3 regions of the Streptomyces huasconensis genome follow, and region 2 is predicted to be linked to each of the others. Evidence: riboswitches for the same ligand, from Rfam matches in the RefSeq annotation. Region 2 holds a riboswitch; each other region holds the start of a gene.
The links. A riboswitch is a leader RNA that binds a small molecule or an ion and turns the genes downstream of it on or off. The one in region 2 is predicted to bind cyclic di-AMP.

Region 1 (6,649 bases), 4.5 Mb from region 2:
CTCGGCCCCGCCAAGGTCATCGACCACCTGGTGAACGCGGCGCGTACGTTCATCTTCGACACGGGGCTCGCCCCCGCCGCGGCCGGCGCCGCGCTCGCGGCCCTGCGGCTGCTGCGCCGTGAACCCGAACGGGCCGCTCGGGCCCGCAAAGTCGCCGCCGAACTGCACCGCCGCCTCACGGCCGAAGGGCTGTCGGCGGTACGTCCCGACGCCGCCGTCGTCTCCGTGCGCGCCCCGGCACCGGAGGCGGCCGTGCGCTGGGCCGCCGACTGCCGGGGCGCGGGCCTCGCGGTCGGCTGCTTCCGCCCGCCATCGGTGCCGGACGGCATCTCGCGGCTGCGGCTGACCGCCCGCGCGGATCTCACCGACGACCAGATCGCCGACGCCGTACGAGTGATCAGCCGCACCGCACCCCGCTGACCGCGGTCAGCGGAGGCTGTCGACGAACGTCTCCCAGGGGGCGGGGGAGAAGAGCAGGGTGGGCCCCGCGGTGTTCTTCGAGTCGCGCACGGCCAGCAGGCGGGCCGTCGCGCCGGAGTGGAGCGTGTCGAGCGTGGCGGTCTCGACGCAGTTGTTCATTCCGTTGCTGCGGCTGCTGCGCCGCCACCGCGCGCCCTGAAGAGTGGTGCTGGAAGGTACGTGCCGAGGCGGTGCGGTCATGGTGCCTCCTTACGCGCCGTCGCTGAGCCCGGCGATGAAAGCCTCTGATTCCTCGGGTGAAAGCGCCTGTTCCTGAAGGGAGTTGAAGGCCTCCACGTAGGCCTGGAGGTCTTCTTTCCGTTCGAGATAGAGGCTACTCGTCAAGTGGTCAAGAACGACCAGATCCAGATCAGCAATGGTCGGAAATGACAAAATAACGAAAGGCCCGATGAGGCCCACATGCTCTCCGCAGGAGAAGGGGAGCACCTGAAGTCGCACCTGGGGCAACCGCGTCACCTCCCGTAACCGTGCGAGCTGTTGTGCGAAGACCTGCGGCCCGCCGACCGAACGGCGCAAAACCGCCTCGTCCAGGACCACGCTCAGCCGCAGTGGAGGCTCCGCGCGCAGTACGTCCTGGCGGGCGAGCCGGACCTCCACCAGCGCGTCGACCTGCTCGTCGGGGAGCCCGGCGACCGCGGCCCGCGTGATGGCGCGCGCGTACGCGGGGGTCTGGAGCAGCCCCGGGACCACCGAGGTCTCCAGGGTGCGCAACCAACTCGCCTGGGCCTCCAGGCTGATGAAGTCGCGGTAGGCGGCGGGCAGCAGGTCGCGGTAGGCCTTCCACCAGTGGTGGCGCCCCGAGGCGCCGGTGTCGTCGGCGCCCGCCAGCGCCACGAGCAACTCGCCGAGGTGGGGGTCCCGCACCTCGTACGCGTCCAGCAGGAGGCGCACGTCCGTGGCCTTCACGCCGCTGCGGCCCGTCTCGATCCGGCTCACCTTCGACTGGTGCCAGCCGACCCTGGCGGCGGCCTGGCTGCTGGTGAGTCCCGCGCGGCCGCGCAGCGCGCGCAGTTCGGCGCCGAGCCGGCGGCGGCGCACCGCGGGGCCGTACTGCATGTCCGTCTCCTTCCGGACCGAGCCGTCGCGTCTCCCGGCGGCAGAGCGGGGGACAGGGGCGACAGTAGAGGAAGCGGCGTCTGCGCGCCCAAATACGGTCGGTCGTGGCAGAGTTCACCGCTTCGAGCGACAGATATATGCACATCTCGGTGGATCGCCACCCGTGACCGGCAAAGGAGTGGGAGGCTGGCGCGAAGCACCAGTCCGGGGCCGTCCTCGAGTCATCCGCTCCGAGTCGGAGACCGACCCCGGTGGGAAAGGGACAGCGTCGCCATGGCAGATCATCAGGAAGCATCCGTCACTCTGCCGAGCGATCCCGCCTCGGTCTCGGCCGCGCGCGCGTACGTGGCGCACGTCCTCACGGAATGGGGCCTGCCGGGCGAGGCCGAGGTGGCGGACTCGATCAGACTCATCGTCTCCGAACTCGCCACCAACGCCGTGCAGCACACCAAAGGGCAGTCGCCCACCTTCACGGTGGACGTCCGGCTCGACCGGGACGAGCGGCTGCGGATCGGCGTCACCGACAGCCACCCACGCCATCCGCGGCGGCTGCCGGCCGCCGTCCAGCAGGACAACGGCCGCGGCATGGTCATCATCCGCTGGCTGGCCGTCGAATGCGGCGGCAAGCTCTCCGTCAGCCCCACGGCGGAGGGCGGCAAGACCGTGTGGATCTCCCTGCCCTGGACGGTGCCCGTCCAGCAGGGGCACCGCTGACGTCGCGCCCCTGGCCCTCCCGGCCGGCTCAGCCCGCGGCCGCCGAGCGCCCGAACGCCCCGCGCAGCAGCGCCCGGAAGGAATCCGCCGCGGGGTTCGACTCGTCGGTGCGGTACGCGACCGAGATCGTCCGCCGCAGGTCGCCGGGGTCGAGGAGCCGCATGCCGACCGGTGTCGAGGCGGTGCGCGCCACCATCTCCGGTACCACGGCCACGCCGAGCCCCGCGCTGACCAGGGCGCAGACCAAGGCGTAGCCGGGCGTGTCGACCACGACGGCGGGCGCCGCCCCGGCCTCGGCGAGGGCGCGCTCCACGGCCTGCCGGGGCGGGTGATCGGGCGCCATGCTGATCACCGGCTGACCGGTCAGCCCGGTGAGCGGCAGCCGTGACGTGCCGCTGGTGAGGGCGTGCCCCGGCTGGGTCACCAGGACCAGTTCCTCCACCAGGACGGGCTCGGCCGACACCGCGGCGGGCAGCGGCACCGGGTCGGCGGGCTCGTACGTATGGGTGAGGGCGAGGTCGACCGCGCCCTCCGCCACGGCCGCGACACCGGACGGTGGTTCGCGGTCCGTCACGGTCAGACCCACCTCCGGATGGGCCCTGCGGAACGCCGACAGGACGGGCGGCAGCAGGTGGATGCCCGCCGTCTGGAAGGTGCCGAGGCGCAGCCTCCCGCCCGAGAGCCCGGCGAGCCGCGCCAGTTCGTGCCGGGCCCGCTCCATCTCGTCGAGCACCCGGCGGGCGTGCCCCGCCAGCAGCTCGCCCGCGCCCGTCAGCCGGGCCCCGCGGTGATGGCGCACCAGAAGCGCGGCGCCCGCCTCCCGCTCCAGCTTGGCCAGCTGCTGGGAGAGCGCGGGGACGGTGTAGCCGAGGCGCTCGGCGGCGCGGGTGATCGAACCGGCCTCGGAGACGGCGATCAGGGCGGCGAGCCGCGTGGGGTCGTACATACGGATCTCCCGTCGGCGGCGCGCGCTTCGGCAGGGCCGGGCGTAGGGCCGGGCACAGGACCGGGCGCGTAGGGTCGGGCTAAACGGATGCTTAAGGCAGACCCAGGATATTCCACATACCTGCTGAAGGCTCGCGCCCGGCAGGCTGGGCGGCATGGACGCACAACTGGTCGCCTTCACGGGCGTCGCCGCGGGCATCGTCGCCCTGCCGGGCGCCGACTTCACCGTCGTCGTACGCAACGCCCTCTCCTCACGCAGGGCGGGAGTCGCCTGCGCGGTCGGTGTCGTCGCGGGGCTGCTGGTGCACACAGCGCTGGCGGTCGCGGGCGTCGCGGCGGTCCTCACGGCCGTGCCCGCGCTGTTCGGGGCGCTGCAGATCGTCGGCGGCGCCTATGTGCTGTATCTCGCCTGGCGCGCAGTGCGCTCCGCGACGCGGCCGCGGCCGTCCACGGGCCACGAGCCGATGGAGCGGGGCGGCGGTCTGCGGGAGGGCTTCCTCACCAACGCGCTGAACCCGAAGGCGTCCCTCACGTTCCTCAGTGTGCTGCCGCAGTTCGTGCCGGACGGCAGCCCGGCGATGCCGAGGACGCTGCTGCTCGCGGGCGTCGTCGTGGCGCTCGCCCTGCTGTGGTTCCCGGTCGTGGCCCTCACGGTGGACCGGCTCGGCAGGTGGCTGCGCAGGCCGCGCGCCGCACGGGCCGTCGAAGCCGTCACCGGCGCCGCGCTCGGCGCGCTGGGCCTGGCGCTGCTCCTCGCACCCCTGCGGACGTGAGGGTGCCCCCTCACGCGGAGGGGGCGGCCTCTCGTCGCGCGGCCCCGCCCGCCGTGCCGGACGCACTGCGGACGGTGCCGGGCGTGTGCCCGGCCGGGCGCGGTATGCGGGTCCACGGACCCCCGCGGCCGGCCGGGCGCGGCAGGCGGGCTAGCGGACCCGGCCGTACCAGACGCTCTTGCTCCAGATCTTGTCCTTGCGTACCACGGTCCCCCTCTTCGGTGCGTGCCAGATGCGGCCGTCACCCGCGTAGATCCCGACGTGGTAGACGTTGCGGCCCGAGTGGAAGAACACCAGGTCACCGCGGGCCCGCTGGGACTTGGCGATGTGCCGCGTCTTGTTGTACTGCGCGGCGGCCGTGCGCGGCAGCTTCTTGCCCGTGCGCTTGTACGAGTACAGCGTCAGGCCCGAGCAGTCGAAGCGGTGGGGTCCCACCGCTCCATAGCTGTACGGGGAGCCCTTCTTGGACGCCGCGATCTTGAGCGCTTTCGTTCCGTGGGTGGCTGCCTCGGCTTCCGACGTGAGCCCGGGGGCCATGACGGTGCCGCCCACAACGGCGAGGGTGAGGGCCGAGACGGCCCCGGTCCTGCCGAGCAGCGACGGAACGTGATTCAGCGCGGTCATGCGTAACCCTTCGTCAGCCGCCTGTGAAGGATGACCTGTCGGGTTCGGGCAGGCGAAGATGCCCGGCCGCGTCATGCTCTGCGGCTTCACCCCAAGGGCGTCGTCCGGACTCTCCGGACGGGCCCGCCTTGATTGGGTCCTCCACTCCTGCCGATGCACCGATGTCGACCGGTCATCCGGGCGGCGGCAGGACTCGGCGTCCGCCCGGATCGCCCCGCCGCTGTGGCGGAGGCATGTCGTCGGAAGGGATCTTGACCCGAAAACAGCTCGAAAACCGAGTCGAAACGACGTTTTGTGAGGCTACTCACGACTGACCTGTTCGGGTGGACGCTGCCGAATTCGACCTTCCGCGGCCGTGTCTGACGACGGTTCGACCAGCACTGGAACGATCCATTCCGCTCTCGTCGTAGGTGTTTCGCGCAACTCCCGGCCGCGTGATAAGGGAGTCCCAAATACGCCAACTGAGGTAGCCCATCTGGTCCGTTTCGAAACGGAACCGGACGTTCTACCGAACGGAACGCGTCGTTCAGCGGGTGGCCGCCTCCCGCGGGCGGGAGGCCGTCGGCGGGCGGTTCACCGGCCCGCCGACGGCGGCACGCCCACCCGCCCGGCCCGCCGCTCGCCGTCCAGGACGCGCAGCGCCCGGGCGAGCGTGGCGGCGTGGACCTCGTTCTCGCCGCGCTGATGCATGAGGGTCAGCGCGTCCCGCAGGGCCGTCGCCCGGCCGACCAGGGCCTGTGCGGCGCGCAGACCGCCGTAGGTGTGCTCGGTGCGGGCGGGGTTGATCCGGCCGAGCAGGTCGACGACTTCCAGGTAACGGTCGATCAGCTCGGCCTCCGCGCGGGTCAGAGCGGGCAGCGGGGGCAGCTCGGGTGGCAGCATCCGCGGGTCACCTCGTCCCGTGCGTGCCGGACGAGGTCTTGCGGCTCGCGACGATCCGGTCCACGAGCCCGTACTCCACGGCGGCCCGGGCGTCGAGGATCTTGTCCCGCTCGATGTCGGCGGTGATCCGCTCACGGCTCTGTCCCGTGTGCCGCGCGAGCAGTTCTTCGAGGAGTTCCCGGGTCCGCGCGATCTCGTCGGCCTGGATCGCCAGATCGCTGGCCTGCCCCTGGATCGGCTCGGAGAAGGAGGGTTGGTGGATCAGGACCCGGGCCCCGGGCAGTGCGTACCGCTTGCCGGGGGTGCCGGCCGCCAGCAGGACGGCGGCGGCCGAGGCGGCCTGGCCGAGACAGATCGTCTCCACGTCGCAGCTGACGAACCGGATCGTGTCGTAGAGGGCGGTCATCGCGCTGAACGAGCCACCGGGGGAGTTGATGTACAGCGAGATGTCACGGTCCGGCGCGAGGTACTCCAGATGCATGAACTGCGCCATCACGTCGTTCGCCGACGTGTCGTCAACAGGCGTGCCGAGAAAGACGATCCGCTCTTCGAGCAGCCGGGAGTACGGGTCCATGGTCCGCGTCCCCGAGCTGGTGCGCTCGGTGAACTCGGGCAGGACATGACGGGCGGACGGACGGTACATGGCACGCCTCTCTTGTACGGGTCGACGGACGAGACCAGCTCCGTCAAAAATGTACAGGACGTACGTTCGGTGCGTGAGGGGATGCCCAGGTCCACCTGCGAGGCGAGTGCGATCAGGCGGGCAGCCGCATGTCGACGACGAAGCTGATCTCGACGACCTGGCCGGGGAAGGTCAGGTCGGTGACGCCGACGACCGTGCTGGCGGGACGGTGGCCGCCGAAATAGGCCAGGTTGCCTTCGGCTGCCGCCGTGGCGTACTGCCGAAGGTCCACCACATACAGGTTCTGGGAGACGACCTGGCGCCGGGTGGCGCCGTAATGGCCCAGGATCTTGTCCAGGTTGGTGTACGTCGCCTGGAGCTGGGCGGTGAAGTCGTCCGCATAGCGGAAGGCGCCCGCCTCGTCGAGTGAGAGCTGTCCGGAGACGTGGATCAGCTCGCCGGACCTGATCGCCTGCGCGTAGCCGAAGTCGCTCTCGGCCGGAATGCCGTGCTCGAAGACGTCGATGGCTGTCATGGTGTCCGCCCCTCCCTG
Region 2 (6,649 bases):
GATTCCCGTCCGCGAGCCGCGCGTACTCCACGCGCTGTTCCTCGGTGAGCCGGGCCAGCAGCCGCTTGGCCTCGGCAAGCTTGCCGGTGACGGTCTTCTTGTGTTTCCGCAGGTCCGTCTGGCGCGCGCGGAGGGTGGCGAGGCGGCCATCGGCCTCGGCGCGCAGCTGGGCGACCTGCTGGAGCCTCTTGCGTACACCGTTGAGGGCCGCGGCCTGGCGGCTGCCCGCCCGGTCGGCGAGGGAGGCGCGGTCCAGGAACTGATCGGGGTCGGAGGAGAGCGCGAGTTGCATGGAAGGGGTGATGCCGCCCGCGCGGTACTGCGCTGTGGCGTAGGAACCCAGGTCGTTGCGGGCGGCGTTGAGTTTCTCCGCCTTGCGGGCCGCCTCGTCGCGCAGTGCGTCGAGCGACTTCTCGGCTTTCTCGGCCTTCTCCTTCGCGCCGTTGTACTTCTCGGTGGCGATCTCCGCCTCGCGGTAGAGGGCGTCGACCTTGACCTTCACTTCGGCGGGGCTGAGCCGGGGGTCCGCGTGTCCCGAGCCGTCGAACGCGGCCACCGAGGCGGCTCCCGCGAGAGCGAGGGTGGCGGCGGTGCGGGCCGCGGGGCCGCTGAGCGAGCGCTGTTTGGGCTTGCGGTGCGCTGCCACGAAGGTGCTCCTTAGCTGGCCGGTGGCGGCCCGCACAGGGGGACGGGCCGCCACCGGGTTTCTCGGCGGGGGTGTCCGACTGCCGCCCTGAGCGGGGGCGGCGATGGGGAGCCGGTCACCTGGTGAAGGACGCTAAACCTGGGCGTCACGGCCCGGAGGAGGATTGTGCGCAACTGCCGGAGAAGGTCGGAATCGTGACCGCGCCTGTCCGCGGTACTGACGGGTCGAGGGCGGCTTCGTGGACAGCTGTGACCAATGGGGCGGTTTGTGCCCTGCCTGCCCGGCAGAGGGTGGTATGGGCCTGGGGGTGCGCCCACCCCTACGCCCACCCCTACGCCCGCCCCTGGGCCCCGCCCCGGAGCCCGCCTGTGAGGGGCGGTGCGGGGCCCGGCTAGGCTCCGGCCTCATGGACGTACTCATCCATCTCTTCGTCGGCCTGCACATCATCGGCATCGCCTCGCTCCTGGGCGGCTTCCTGACCCAGATGAAGCAGATGGGCCAGGGCACCGCCCGCTTCAGTCCCGCGATGCTGCACGGCGCGCTGACCATGCTCGTCACCGGCGTGGCCCTCGTGGGCCTCAACCAGGCGGACGACAACGCGGTCAACAACGTCAAGATCGGCATCAAGATGGCCGTCCTGATCTTGATCCTCGCGCTGGTCTACGTGAAGCGGGACGAGGAGAAGATCGACAAGGGCGTGTTCGGCGCGGTGGGGCTGCTGACCACGGCGAACATCTTCATCGCCGTGCTGTGGACCTGATCCTGCGAACGACCCTCTACGCGCGCGTGGCCCGCACTTCTCCGGAAGTGCGGGCCACGCGCGCGTAGAGGGTGTTTTTCCGCGGTGACGCCGGGGCGCGGTTACGCCGGGCGCACCATGCTGTGGATCGGCATGGAGAAGATCGACTCGACGCGGACCTTCGCACCCGGCTTCGGGGCGTGGATCATCTTGCCGCCACCGATGTAGATCCCTAGGTGGCTGATGTCGTCGTAGAAGAAGACCAGGTCACCGGGTTCGGCGTCGGCGGTCTTCACGGTGGTACCGGCCTTCACCTGGTCCCACGTCGTGCGCGGCAGCGTGATCCCCGCGGCCTTCCACGCGTCCTGGGTGAGCCCGGAGCAGTCGTAGGAGTCGGGCCCGGTCGCGCCCCAGACGTACGGCTTGCCGATCTGCGCCTCCGCGAAGGCGATGACCTTCGCGGCCTTGGTGGCGTAACCGCCGTCGGCGCTTCCGGAGCCGGAACCAGCGCCGGAGTCGGGGCCAGAACCGGAGCCGGAACCGGAACCGGTGTCCGAGCCGGGACCGGAGCCTGAACCTGTGCCCTGGCCCTTCCCTCCCCCCTCTCCCTGCTCCTTCCGCTCCTTCTGGGCCGCCTCCTGCGCCTTGCGCTTGCGCTCCGCCTCGGCCGCCTCCTTGCGGGCCAGTTCCTCGGCCTTGCGCTTGGCCTCCCGTTCCTTCTGCCGCTCGATCACGGCGAGCCGGGCCTTCTCCTCGGCGGTCAGCTCCGAGAGAAGCTCACGTGCCTCGCCCAGCTTCTTCTGGACGGTCCGCTTGCTCGTCCTGAGGCTGTCCCGTGAGTCGCTCAGCGTCTCCAGGCTCCGCGCGGCCTTCGTACGCTGCTTCGTCGCCGACGCCTGCTGCGTCTGGTAGTCGTCGACGGCCTTCTTCTGCCGCTTGGTGAGCCGGTCCGCCAGGTGGTTCTGGTCGAAGTAGCCCTGCGGGTCCTCGGCGAGCATCATCGTGGCGGTGTGGGAGACGGCCCCGGTGCGGTACTGGGCGGCGGCGAAGGAGCCGAGTTCCTGGCGCGCCTCGTTCAGCTTGTCCGCGCGCTCGGCGACATGGTCGAGCAGCCGGCCGACCTTCTTGCGCTGCTTCTCGGTCTTCTCCTTGGCCGCGTTGTACCTCTGGGTGGCCACGCCCGCCTGGTGGTACAGGTCGTCGACCTTCTTCCGCACCTCTTCGAGACTGGGCTTACCCGGCGTGGAGGGGGCCGCCTGCGCGCTCTGTGACAGGAGCGCCACGGAGGTGAGGGCGGCCGTCGTGATGCCGACGGCGGGAGCGGTGCGTATTCCGGGGATTCCGGCGAGTCCGGTCATTCCGACCGTCCGGGTCCGCGGCTTGCGGTGCGACGCCAAGGGAGGCGACTCCTTCCGTAGACCGCCTACCGGGTTAGCTGTCGGGTTCGGGCGGCTGATCCGGAAGGTTGCCCTACGGTCCCGTACTTCGTACGGGACCGATTCACCCCAAGTTTTCGGTGGGTCCCCGGCTCCGAACACGTCGGACTCGGCGGAGGCGGCCCGCTCCCGGCGTGTTCGCCGGTGGGGGACGGGCGGCCCGCGGAGCACGCTAGCCAACTCGTGTGGCGCGTGTGAAGGTTGATGTTCGATATGCCCGATACTTTTCCGTTACTTCGCGGGACCCCTGGGACGGTTCGGCTCGTGGGTGGCGGAGCGTGACCGGGCGCGGGCGGGGCGTAGGTGAGGCGGGTCGGGGAGGAAGGTGGCCGGAACCCGGGGCGGGTTGTCAGTGGGGCCGCCTAGACTCGGGAGGCGATGAGCAGCCTCTTTGATGACAGCTTCCTGGCGGACCTGCAGCCTTCCCGGGCCGCGGACGAAGAGCCCCCGCCGCCGCCCGAGGACAGCGCTCCGGAACCGGTTCCGGACGACTTGTTCAGCGGGAAATTCGACGTGCCCATGACCCGGGACACGCACTACCGCGACGGCGCCCCGCGCCCGGTCATCGACCCGGCGACGCTCCTGGAGGGGCTGAACGAGAACCAGCGCGCGGCGGTCGTGCACGCCGGCTCCCCGCTGCTCATCGTCGCCGGTGCCGGTTCCGGCAAGACCCGCGTGCTGACCCACCGCATCGCGTACCTCCTCGCGCAGCGCGGTGTGCACCCCGGGCAGATCCTCGCGATCACCTTCACGAACAAGGCCGCGGGCGAGATGAAGGAGCGCGTCGAGCAGCTCGTGGGCCCCCGGGCCAACGCGATGTGGGTCTCGACCTTCCACAGCGCCTGTGTCCGCATCCTGCGCCGCGAGTACAAGAAGCTCGGCTTCACGTCCTCCTTCTCGATCTACGACGCCGCGGACTCCAAGCGTCTGATGGCCCTGGTCTGCCGCGACCTGGACCTCGACCCGAAGAAGTTCCCGCCGAAGTCCTTCAGCGCCAAGATCTCCAACCTGAAGAACGAGCTGATCGACGAGGAGGACTTCGCCGCCCAGGCCGCCGACGGCTTCGAGAAGACCCTCGCCCAGGCCTACGCCATGTACCAGTCGCGCCTGCGCGAGGCGAACGCGCTGGACTTCGACGACCTGATCATGACGACGGTGCACCTCCTGCGCGCCTTCCCGGACGTCGCCGAGCACTACCGCCGCCGCTTCCGGCACGTCATGGTCGACGAGTACCAGGACACGAACCACGCGCAGTACGCCCTGGTGCGCGAGCTGGTCGGCCCCTCCGGAGGCGAGGGCGACGATCCGGCCGAGCTGTGCGTGGTGGGTGACGCCGACCAGTCGATCTACGCCTTCCGCGGCGCCACCATCCGCAACATCCTCCAGTTCGAGGAGGACTACACCGACGCCACCACGATCCTCCTGGAGCAGAACTACCGCTCCACGCAGACGATCCTGAGCGCCGCGAACGCGGTCATCGAGCGGAACGAGAGCCGCCGCCCGAAGAACCTCTGGACCAACCAGGGCGCGGGCGCCCGTATCACCGGCTATGTGGCCGACACCGAGCACGACGAGGCGCAGTTCGTCGCCGACGAGATCGACCGGCTCACGGACGCGGGCGAGGCGAAGGCCGGCGACGTCGCGATCTTCTACCGCACGAACGCCCAGTCCCGCGTCTTCGAAGAGATCTTCATCCGCGTCGGCCTGCCCTACAAGGTCGTCGGCGGCGTCCGCTTCTACGAGCGCAAGGAGGTCCGCGATGTGCTGGCCTACCTGCGCGTTCTCGCCAACCCCGAGGACGCGGTCCCGCTGCGCCGCATCCTGAACGTCCCCAAGAGGGGCATCGGCGACCGCGCCGAGGCGATGATCGACGCGCTGGCGCAGCGCGAGAAGATCTCCTTCCCGCAGGCGCTGCGCCGCGTCGACGAGGCGTACGGAATGGCGGCCCGTTCGACCAACGCCGTCAGGCGGTTCAACACGCTCATGGAGGAGCTGCGGACCATCGTCGAGTCCGGCGCGGGCCCGGCCGTCGTCCTGGAGGCCGTGCTCGAACGGACCGGCTACCTCGCGGAGTTGCAGGCCTCGACGGACCCGCAGGACGAGACCCGCATCGAGAACCTCCAGGAACTCGCCGCGGTCGCGCTGGAGTTCGAGCAGGAGAACGCCCAGGCGGCCGGTGCCCAGGAGGACGGCCAGGCGGAAGCCGACGAGGGGGCCGTCGCTCCGGCCGGCACGCTCTCCGACTTCCTGGAGCGCGTCGCGCTCGTCGCCGACTCCGACCAGATTCCGGATGAGGAGGACGACGGCTCCGGAGTCATCACCCTCATGACGCTGCACACCGCGAAGGGCCTTGAGTTCCCGGTGGTGTTCCTGACCGGCATGGAGGACGGCGTCTTCCCGCACATGCGCGCTCTCGGGCAGGTCAAGGAGCTGGAGGAGGAGCGCCGCCTGGCCTACGTGGGCATCACCCGCGCGCGCGAGCGGCTCTACCTCACGCGGTCCTCGATGCGCAGCGCCTGGGGCCAGCCCTCGTACAACCCGCCGTCGCGCTTCCTGGAAGAGATTCCGGATACGTATCTGGACTGGAAGCGGAAGGGCTCCGTCGGCGCCCTCGCGTCGTCGGGTCCCGCCGCGGGCATCGCCTCGTCGCTGTCCTCCTCGCGCTCGCGCACGGGCGGGGCGCAGGGCTTCGCCACCCGCCGCGCCTCGGAGAAGCCGGTGGTCTCACTGGCGATCGGGGACCGGGTCACGCACGACCAGTTCGGTCTCGGGACCGTGGTCGGGGTGAAGGGCACGGGTGCGAACGCCGAGGCGACGGTGGACTTCGGCGAGCCCAAGCCGAAGCGGCTCCTGCTGCGGTACGCGCCGGTCGAGAAGCTGTAACGGCAACGCCGGGAGCGGCGACGGGAGTTACAGCGGGTCGAGGCCGTGGCTGCGCAGCCACGGCAGCGGGTCGATCGCCGAGCCGCCGCTGGGCCGCACCTCGAAGTGCAGGTGCGGTCCCGTGGAGTTCCCGGAGTTCCCGGAGAAGGCGATCGTCTCGCCCGCCTTCACGGGGCCGCTGGAGATCTTGTGCGAGGAGAGGTGGCAGTACCACGTCTCCGTGCCGTCCTTGGCGGTCACGATCGCCATGTTGCCGTAGGCGCTGTTCCACTTCGTGGTCACGGTGCCGTCGGTCGCGGCGTAGACCTCCGTGCCGTACGACACGGGGAAGTCGATGCCGGAGTGCGCCGACATCCAGTTGACGCCGGCCTGGCCGTACTGCGCGCTCAGGCCGTGCTGCTTCACCGGCAGCGCGAACTTCGGGCGGAGCCGCTCCTTGCGTGCCGCTTCCGCGGCCGCCTTCTTCTGGGCGGCGACCTTCTCGGCCTTCAGGTCGATACGTTCCTGCGTACGGCTCGCGCGGTCCGCGAAGTCGCCCGCGTCCGCGGAGAGATTCGCCAGCTGGGTGTCCAGCTTGCTGTTGGCGGTGGAGGGCTTCACCGGGGCGGAGTCCGGGGCCGAGGCCGTCGTCTCCTTGCCCTCGTCGCCGCCGAAGCTGCCCACGGAGGCGGCGGCCACTCCGGCGACGCCCATCACGCAGGCCGAGGGCACGGCGACGGTGAATAGGGCGGAGCGCTTGGCGGGGGTGCGGCGTCGGGTCCGTGAGCGGCCCGCACCGGAGCCGCCGGTCTTGCCTCGGGCGGCGGCACGCGACCCGGGGGCCGGGCCATCGAGCGCCGGTTCGGGCTCCGCGGCCGTGTACGGGGCGTCGGCGGCGATCTCGTACTGCTCGGTGAGTTCGTACGGCTGCGCATCCTCGGATTCCGCGGGCTCGTACGAAAGGGG
Region 3 (6,649 bases), 1.7 Mb from region 2:
GCATCGACCCAGAAGCAGCCCTACGCTCAGCGGCCCGCGCCTACCGCGAGGCGGTACAAACAGCCGAGGCAGCAACCCGCTAACGGCCCGCCCACCAAAGCCGCCGCTGAAGGGGCGCGGGGAACTGCGCGAGCAACCACAACGCACCCGCACCCGCCAACCGCACCGCACCCGGCAGACGCACAGGCGAGGAAGGGCACCCGAACCCCCGCCAAGCCCTGGCAGCCCGCCCCCGCCCCCACCCCGCCGGATACGGTCACCCCATGCCCGACCCGCACCCCACCCCGCCCACCCCCGAGCCCCAGGGCCCCGAACTCTTCACCTGGGAGTTCGCCACCGACCCTTACCCCGCCTACGCCTGGCTCCGAGAGAACTCCCCCGTACACAGAACCACCCTCCCCAGCGGCGTCGAGGCCTGGCTGGTCACCCGCTACGCGGACGCGCGCCACGCACTGGCCGACCACCGGCTCAGCAAGAACCCCGCCCACCACGACGAGCCCGCCCACGCCAAGGGCAAAACCGGCATCCCCGGCGAACGCAAGGCCGAGCTGATGACGCATCTGCTCAACATCGACCCGCCGGACCACACCCGCCTGCGCCGCCTCGTCTCGAAGGCGTTCACCCCACGCCGCGTCGCCGAGTTCGCGCCCCGCGTACAGGAGCTGACGGACGGCCTCATCGACGCCTTCGCGGCGAGGGGCGAGGCCGACCTCATCCACGAGTTCGCCTTCCCGCTCCCCATCTACGCCATCTGCGACCTGCTCGGCGTCCCCCGCGAGGACCAGGACGACTTCCGCGACTGGGCGGGCATGATGATCCGGCACGGCGGAGGCCCGCGCGGCGGCGTCGCCCGCTCCGTGAAGAAGATGCGCGGCTACCTCGCCGAGCTGATCCACCGCAAGCGCCTCGACCCCGGCGACGACCTCATCTCCGGCCTCATCCGCGCCTCCGACCACGGCGAGCACCTCACGGAGAACGAGGCCGCCGCGATGGCCTTCATCCTCCTCTTCGCCGGCTTCGAGACCACCGTCAACCTCATCGGCAACGGCATGTACGCCCTCCTCACCCACCCCGAGCAGCGCGCACGGCTGCAGCAGGCGCTGGCGGAGGGCGACACGGGCCTGCTGGAGACCGGCGTGGAGGAACTCCTCCGCTTCGACGGACCCGTGGAGCTGGCCACCTGGCGGTTCGCCACCGAGGCGCTGACCCTCGGCGGGCAGGACATCGCCGTCGGCGACCCCGTCCTCGTCGTGCTCGCCGCCGCCGACCGCGACCCGGAACGCTTCGACCGGCCCGACACCCTGGACCTCTCCCGCCGCGACAACCAGCACCTCGGCTACGGCCACGGCATCCACTACTGCCTCGGCGCCCCGCTCGCCCGCCTGGAGGGCCAGACCGCCCTCGCGACGTTGCTCAGGCGCCTGCCCGACCTGCAACTGGCGGCCGATCCGGCGGATTTGCGGTGGCGTGGCGGGCTGATCATGCGGGGACTGCGCACCCTGCCGGTGAAGTTCACAGACGCACAGGAAACGGCCCCGGACCAGCACCGTTCTGACGGCACGTCACAACTGTGATGTTGACGTGATCTCCGCTGCATCGACTTGTGACAAGCGTTCGAGTGCGGCTACGTTCACGTCCACTCGGGCACCCGGTGCCCAAGTCGCCGTAACAGTCTCCTGAAAGGCAACCGCATGCTCTCCGGCAATGGTCGTCACCGACGCCCCCGCCAGGCCCCGGCCCTCATCGTCGCGGCAGGAGTCACCGGGTCCGCCATCGCCATCCCGCTGCTCGGAGCCACCAGCGCGAGCGCCGCCGAGACGGTGACGTGGGACCGGCTCGCCGAGTGCGAGAGCGGCGGCGCGTGGAGCGCCAACCCCGGGAACGGTTACTACGGAGGACTCCAGCTCTCCGAGGAGATGTGGGAGAAGCACGGCGGCCTCGACTACGCGCCGAGCGCCGACCAGGCCTCCAAGTCCCAGCAGATCGCCGTGGCCGAGCGGATTCTCGACGGGCAGGGCCCCCAGGCCTGGCCGAGCTGCGCCCCGATCGCCGGGCTCACCGACGGCGGAGCCGCGGCCGACGTGGACCCGGGCGACCCGGTCACCCCGGACGCGACGGATTCCAAGGCGCCCGAGAAGTCCAAGGAGCCCAAGGAGTCCAAGGAGTCCAAGGGGCGCAAGGACAAGACGGACAAGGACGCCGGCAAGGCCTCCGACGACACGTCAAAGGCCCCTGACTCCGCACGCGACGGCGAAGGCGACCCGAGCGACACGCCCGACCCGGACAGCGCCTCCCGAGACAAGAATCACGACACGGGGGACAAGGGAGACAAGGGAGCAGGCGAGGGAGAGAGGGCCGACAAGGGCGGCGACAGCGCCACGGACGGCAAGTCCGGGCGCGCGGAGGCCCCTTCCTCCGGCGGCCCCGCGTCCAAGGACCCGGCCACCCCCGCCGACGACTCCACCCCCGGCCGCCACCGCGGCGACCGCGCGGACGAGAACCCCTCCTCCGGGAGCGAGAGCGGCAGCGGCGGCGACCGCCCCGGCCGGCACGCCTCGCGTGGCGGCGAGCGCACCGAGAAGGTGGCGGACGGGGCGTACACGGTGCGCTCCGGTGACAACCTGTCGGCCATCGCGGACGACCTTGACGTCAAGGGCGGTTGGCACGAGCTGTACACCGAGAACAAGAAGACCGTCGGTGCCGACCCGGACCTCATTCTCCCCGGTCAGAGCCTCGATTTGGGCGAAAAGTAGAGGTAATTGACGACCCGTCCACCGGCCGCTTCGGGCTGTATGCCCCAATTGGCGCGAGTGAGAGATGGGTCTCAGAAGCCCTGATCGTCTTTGAAATTCCGGCGATCGCGTGACTACGGTCGTCAACGCCCGCCATTGGTGGGCCCCGCCGGTCGGTACGCCGAATCCTGCCAACGGCCGGACGGGAACAGTCGTCGCTTCGAGCGCCGTAGGCAGGAGCGGGGGACCCAAGGTAAGCCGCCGGGTCCGCACGTCGAGCTCCGAGGAGGAGCGGGACGTACGGAACCGGCTAGGGGTGAAGTCGCACTCAGGAAGTGCGGCCGGGCAACTTCACTGGCCCGAACCCGACAGCTCACCTCGCAGGCGTCGGTGAGGGGATGAACTCATGCTGTTTTCCAGCAAGGGCAAGCACCGTCGTCCGTCCAAGGCCACTCGTGTCGTCACGCTCGCCGGTGTCACCGGTGCGGCCGTGGCCGCCCCGCTGATGGCCGCCGGCTCGGCCTCCGCCGCCACCGGCCAGGAGTGGGACGCCGTCGCCCAGTGCGAGTCCGGCGGCAACTGGTCGATCAACACCGGCAACGGCTACCAGGGCGGCCTGCAGTTCTCGCCGTCCACCTGGGCCGCGTACGGCGGCACGCAGTACGCGCCCACCGCCGACAAGGCCTCCAAGGCCCAGCAGATCGCGGTCGCCGAGAAGGTCCTCGCGGGCCAGGGCAAGGGTGCCTGGCCGCACTGCGGCGTCGGCCTCTCGGGCGCCGCGTACAACGGTGGCGCCCCGCAGCAGCAGGCCCCGCAGCAGCAGGCCAAGCCGCAGCCGAAGCCGCAGCAGACGCAGCAGCAGGCCGCCCCGCAGCACCAGACGCAGCAGGCCCCGAAGCCGCAGCCCGCGCCGCAGACCGAGTCCAAGAAGACCGTCGAGACCCCGACCGGCAAGACGGTCAAGAAGGGCGACGGCGAGTACAAGGTCAAGACCGGCGACACGCTGTCCAAGATCGCCGCGGCGCAGGACGTCAAGGGCGGCTGGCAGAAGATCTACAAGCTCAACGGCGACATCATCGAGAACGCCGACGTCATCTACCCGGGCCAGCAGCTCCACCTGAGCTGACCCGGCTCCCCCCGGAGACGCGGCCGTGCCTCGGCGGAAGCACGGCCGTACTCCCCGCCCCGTCCCCACGGGCTCCCCGCCCCGGTGCGCGTACCCCCGTACGCACCGGGGCGGGGCCATGTCCGCACCACCGCCGCTCGGCTCCCTTGTTCGCTACCAGCGAGTAGAAAACGTGGGCTTACGCCCTGTTTCCCGGCTGTTTGCGCACTTGACCGTCCCACGGGACGGGCGGTCGGCTGGCCGAAGGCTCCGGGCCGGTTAGGCTCAGGAGACGCAGGGCCGAAGCGGCCCGGCGTAATCGTGTTTACGCGTCACACTCCCAGAAGGAGATGCTCGTGCCGTCCATCGACGTCGTCGTAGCCCGGGAAATCCTGGACTCCCGAGGCAACCCCACGGTCGAGGTCGAGGTCGGCCTCGACGACGGCAGCACCGGTCGTGCCGCCGTTCCGTCCGGTGCCTCCACCGGTGCTTTCGAGGCCATCGAACTCCGTGACGGTGACCCCAACCGTTACCAGGGCAAGGGTGTCGAGAAGGCCGTCCTCGCCGTCATCGAGCAGATCGGCCCGGAGCTGGTCGGCTACGACGCCACCGAGCAGCGCCTGATCGACCAGGCCATGTTCGACCTGGACGCCACCGACAACAAGGGCTCCCTCGGCGCCAACGCCATCCTCGGCGTCTCGCTCGCCGTCGCGCACGCCGCCTCCGAGGCCAGCGACCTGCCGCTGTTCCGCTACCTCGGCGGTCCGAACGCGCACCTGCTGCCCGTCCCGATGATGAACATCCTCAACGGCGGGTCGCACGCCGACTCCAACGTCGACATCCAGGAGTTCATGATCGCGCCGATCGGCGCCGAGTCGTTCTCCGAGGCGCTGCGCTGGGGCACCGAGGTCTACCACACGCTGAAGAAGGTCCTGAAGAGCAAGGGCCTGGCCACCGGCCTCGGCGACGAGGGCGGCTTCGCCCCGAACCTCGACTCCAACCGCGCCGCCCTGGACCTCATCCTGGAGGCCATCAAGGAGGCCGGCTACGTCCCCGGCGAGCAGATCGCGCTCGCCCTCGACGTCGCCGCGTCCGAGTTCTACAAGGACGGCACCTACCAGTTCGAGGGCAAGTCCCGCACGGCCGCCGAGATGACCGAGTACTACGAGGAGCTCGTCGCCTCGTACCCGCTCGTCTCCATCGAGGACCCGCTGTTCGAGGACGACTGGGCCGGCTGGAACGCCATCACCGAGAAGCTCGGCGACAAGGTGCAGCTCGTCGGCGACGACCTGTTCGTCACCAACCCGGAGCGCCTGGCCCGCGGCATCGAGGAGAACTCCGCGAACGCCCTGCTCGTCAAGGTCAACCAGATCGGTTCGCTGACCGAGACCCTGGACGCCGTCGAGATGGCCCAGCGCAACGGCTTCAAGTGCATGATGTCGCACCGCTCCGGCGAGACCGAGGACGTCACCATCGCCGACCTCGCCGTCGCCACCAACTGCGGCCAGATCAAGACCGGCGCCCCGGCCCGCTCCGAGCGCGTCGCCAAGTACAACCAGCTGCTGCGCATCGAGGAGATCCTCGACGACGCCGCGGTCTACGCCGGCCGCAGCGCCTTCCCGCGCTTCCGCTCCGCCTGACCCGAGCACCGCACGGCCGAGCTGTCCGCAGCTCGCGCAGCCACGTAGTTGCGTACGTCCCCGCAGCCGGTCCCGTACCGTGTGCGGGGACGTATGTACGTGCGGACGCAAGCTCTGGGGAGACCGAACCATGGCCAAGGCCGGGACCAAGGACCGGTTCTCCACCGCTACCCGCCTGCGGCTGCTCGGCGAGCAGACCGCCGAGCGGGTCTACCGCTCCCAGACCAAGCGCCAGGCGCGCCGCTCCCGGCTCACCGGCCGCGCGGCGCTCCTCGCGCTCGTGCTCTGCTCCCTGGTCGTCGCGCTCGCGTACCCGATGAGGCAGTACGTCTCGCAGCGCGCCGAGATCGACGACCTGCGCCGGCAGCAGGCCGAGCACCGGGCCGACGTCGAGAAGCTGCGGGACGAGAAGGCCCGTTGGCAGGACGACGCGTACGCGCAGCAGCGCATCCGGGACCGCCTGCACTACGTGATGCCGGGCGAGACCGGCTTCACGGTGATCGACCCCGCCGCGGCCAAGAGCCGGCGCGCGGACCAGGGAGCGGTCGCCCGCCCCTGGTACTCGAACGTCTGGCACGGCATCGACAAGGCCGACCGTGCCGGTGACTGACCGACTGACACGAAAGACAGGCATGGAAACGCCCCCGCCGAGCACCCCGCGCACCGAGCCCACCGACGCCGACGTCGAGGCCTTCAAGCAGCAGCTCGGCCGCCCGCCGCGCGGCCTGCGGGCCATCGCGCACCGCTGCCCCTGCGGTCAGCCCGACGTCGTCGAGACGGCGCCGCGCCTGCCGGACGGGACGCCCTTCCCGACCACGTACTACCTGACGTGCCCGCGAGCCGCCTCCGCGATCGGCACGCTGGAGGCCAACGGCGTCATGAAGGAGATGTCGGAGCGGCTCACGACGGACGAGGAGCTGGCGAAGCAGTACCGCGCCGCGCACGAGGACTACATCGCGCGCCGCGACGCCATCGAGGTCCTGGAGGGCTTCCCGAGCGCGGGCGGCATGCCGGACCGCGTGAAGTGCCTGCACGTCCTGGTGGGCCACTCGCTGGCCGCGGGACCCGGCGTGAACCCGCTCGGCGACGAGGCCATCGCGATGCTGCCCGAGTGGTGGGCCAAGGGGCCGTGCGTCACGCCGTGCGCCCCCGAGGCACCCGAGAGTGCCGAG

Region 1: another riboswitch for cyclic di-AMP. It lies ahead of J2N69_RS01975 (C40 family peptidase); the one in region 2 lies ahead of J2N69_RS22465 (C40 family peptidase).
Region 3: another riboswitch for cyclic di-AMP. It lies ahead of J2N69_RS14430 (LysM peptidoglycan-binding domain-containing protein); the one in region 2 lies ahead of J2N69_RS22465 (C40 family peptidase).

Annotation. Positions count from the first base shown of each region.
Region 1 covers NZ_CP086119.1:445,864-452,512, reverse strand. Annotated here, with positions in the region: gene J2N69_RS02005 (8-amino-7-oxononanoate synthase) at 1-420, shown strand, start outside; gene J2N69_RS02000 (DUF397 domain-containing protein) at 427-660, opposite strand; gene J2N69_RS01995 (helix-turn-helix domain-containing protein) at 670-1,536, opposite strand; gene J2N69_RS01990 (ATP-binding protein) at 1,810-2,250, shown strand; gene J2N69_RS01985 (LysR family transcriptional regulator) at 2,279-3,196, opposite strand; gene J2N69_RS01980 (LysE family translocator) at 3,351-3,968, shown strand; gene J2N69_RS01975 (C40 family peptidase) at 4,119-4,592, opposite strand; cyclic di-AMP (ydaO/yuaA leader) riboswitch at 4,596-4,763, opposite strand; gene J2N69_RS01970 (hypothetical protein) at 5,166-5,474, opposite strand; gene J2N69_RS01965 (ATP-dependent Clp protease proteolytic subunit) at 5,482-6,117, opposite strand; gene J2N69_RS01960 (RidA family protein) at 6,230-6,631, opposite strand.
Region 2 covers NZ_CP086119.1:4,896,432-4,903,080, forward strand. Annotated here, with positions in the region: gene J2N69_RS22455 (C40 family peptidase) at 1-646, opposite strand, end outside; gene J2N69_RS22460 (hypothetical protein) at 1,053-1,406, shown strand; gene J2N69_RS22465 (C40 family peptidase) at 1,508-2,782, opposite strand; cyclic di-AMP (ydaO/yuaA leader) riboswitch at 2,791-2,946, opposite strand; gene pcrA (DNA helicase PcrA) at 3,200-5,704, shown strand; gene J2N69_RS22475 (M23 family metallopeptidase) at 5,732-6,649, opposite strand, start outside.
Region 3 covers NZ_CP086119.1:3,211,733-3,218,381, reverse strand. Annotated here, with positions in the region: gene J2N69_RS14445 (nucleoside triphosphate pyrophosphohydrolase) at 1-83, shown strand, start outside; gene J2N69_RS14440 (cytochrome P450 family protein) at 264-1,574, shown strand; gene J2N69_RS14435 (transglycosylase family protein) at 1,692-2,753, shown strand; cyclic di-AMP (ydaO/yuaA leader) riboswitch at 2,948-3,134, shown strand; gene J2N69_RS14430 (LysM peptidoglycan-binding domain-containing protein) at 3,139-3,858, shown strand; gene eno (phosphopyruvate hydratase) at 4,194-5,477, shown strand; gene J2N69_RS14420 (FtsB family cell division protein) at 5,608-6,087, shown strand; gene J2N69_RS14415 (DUF501 domain-containing protein) at 6,110-6,649, shown strand, end outside.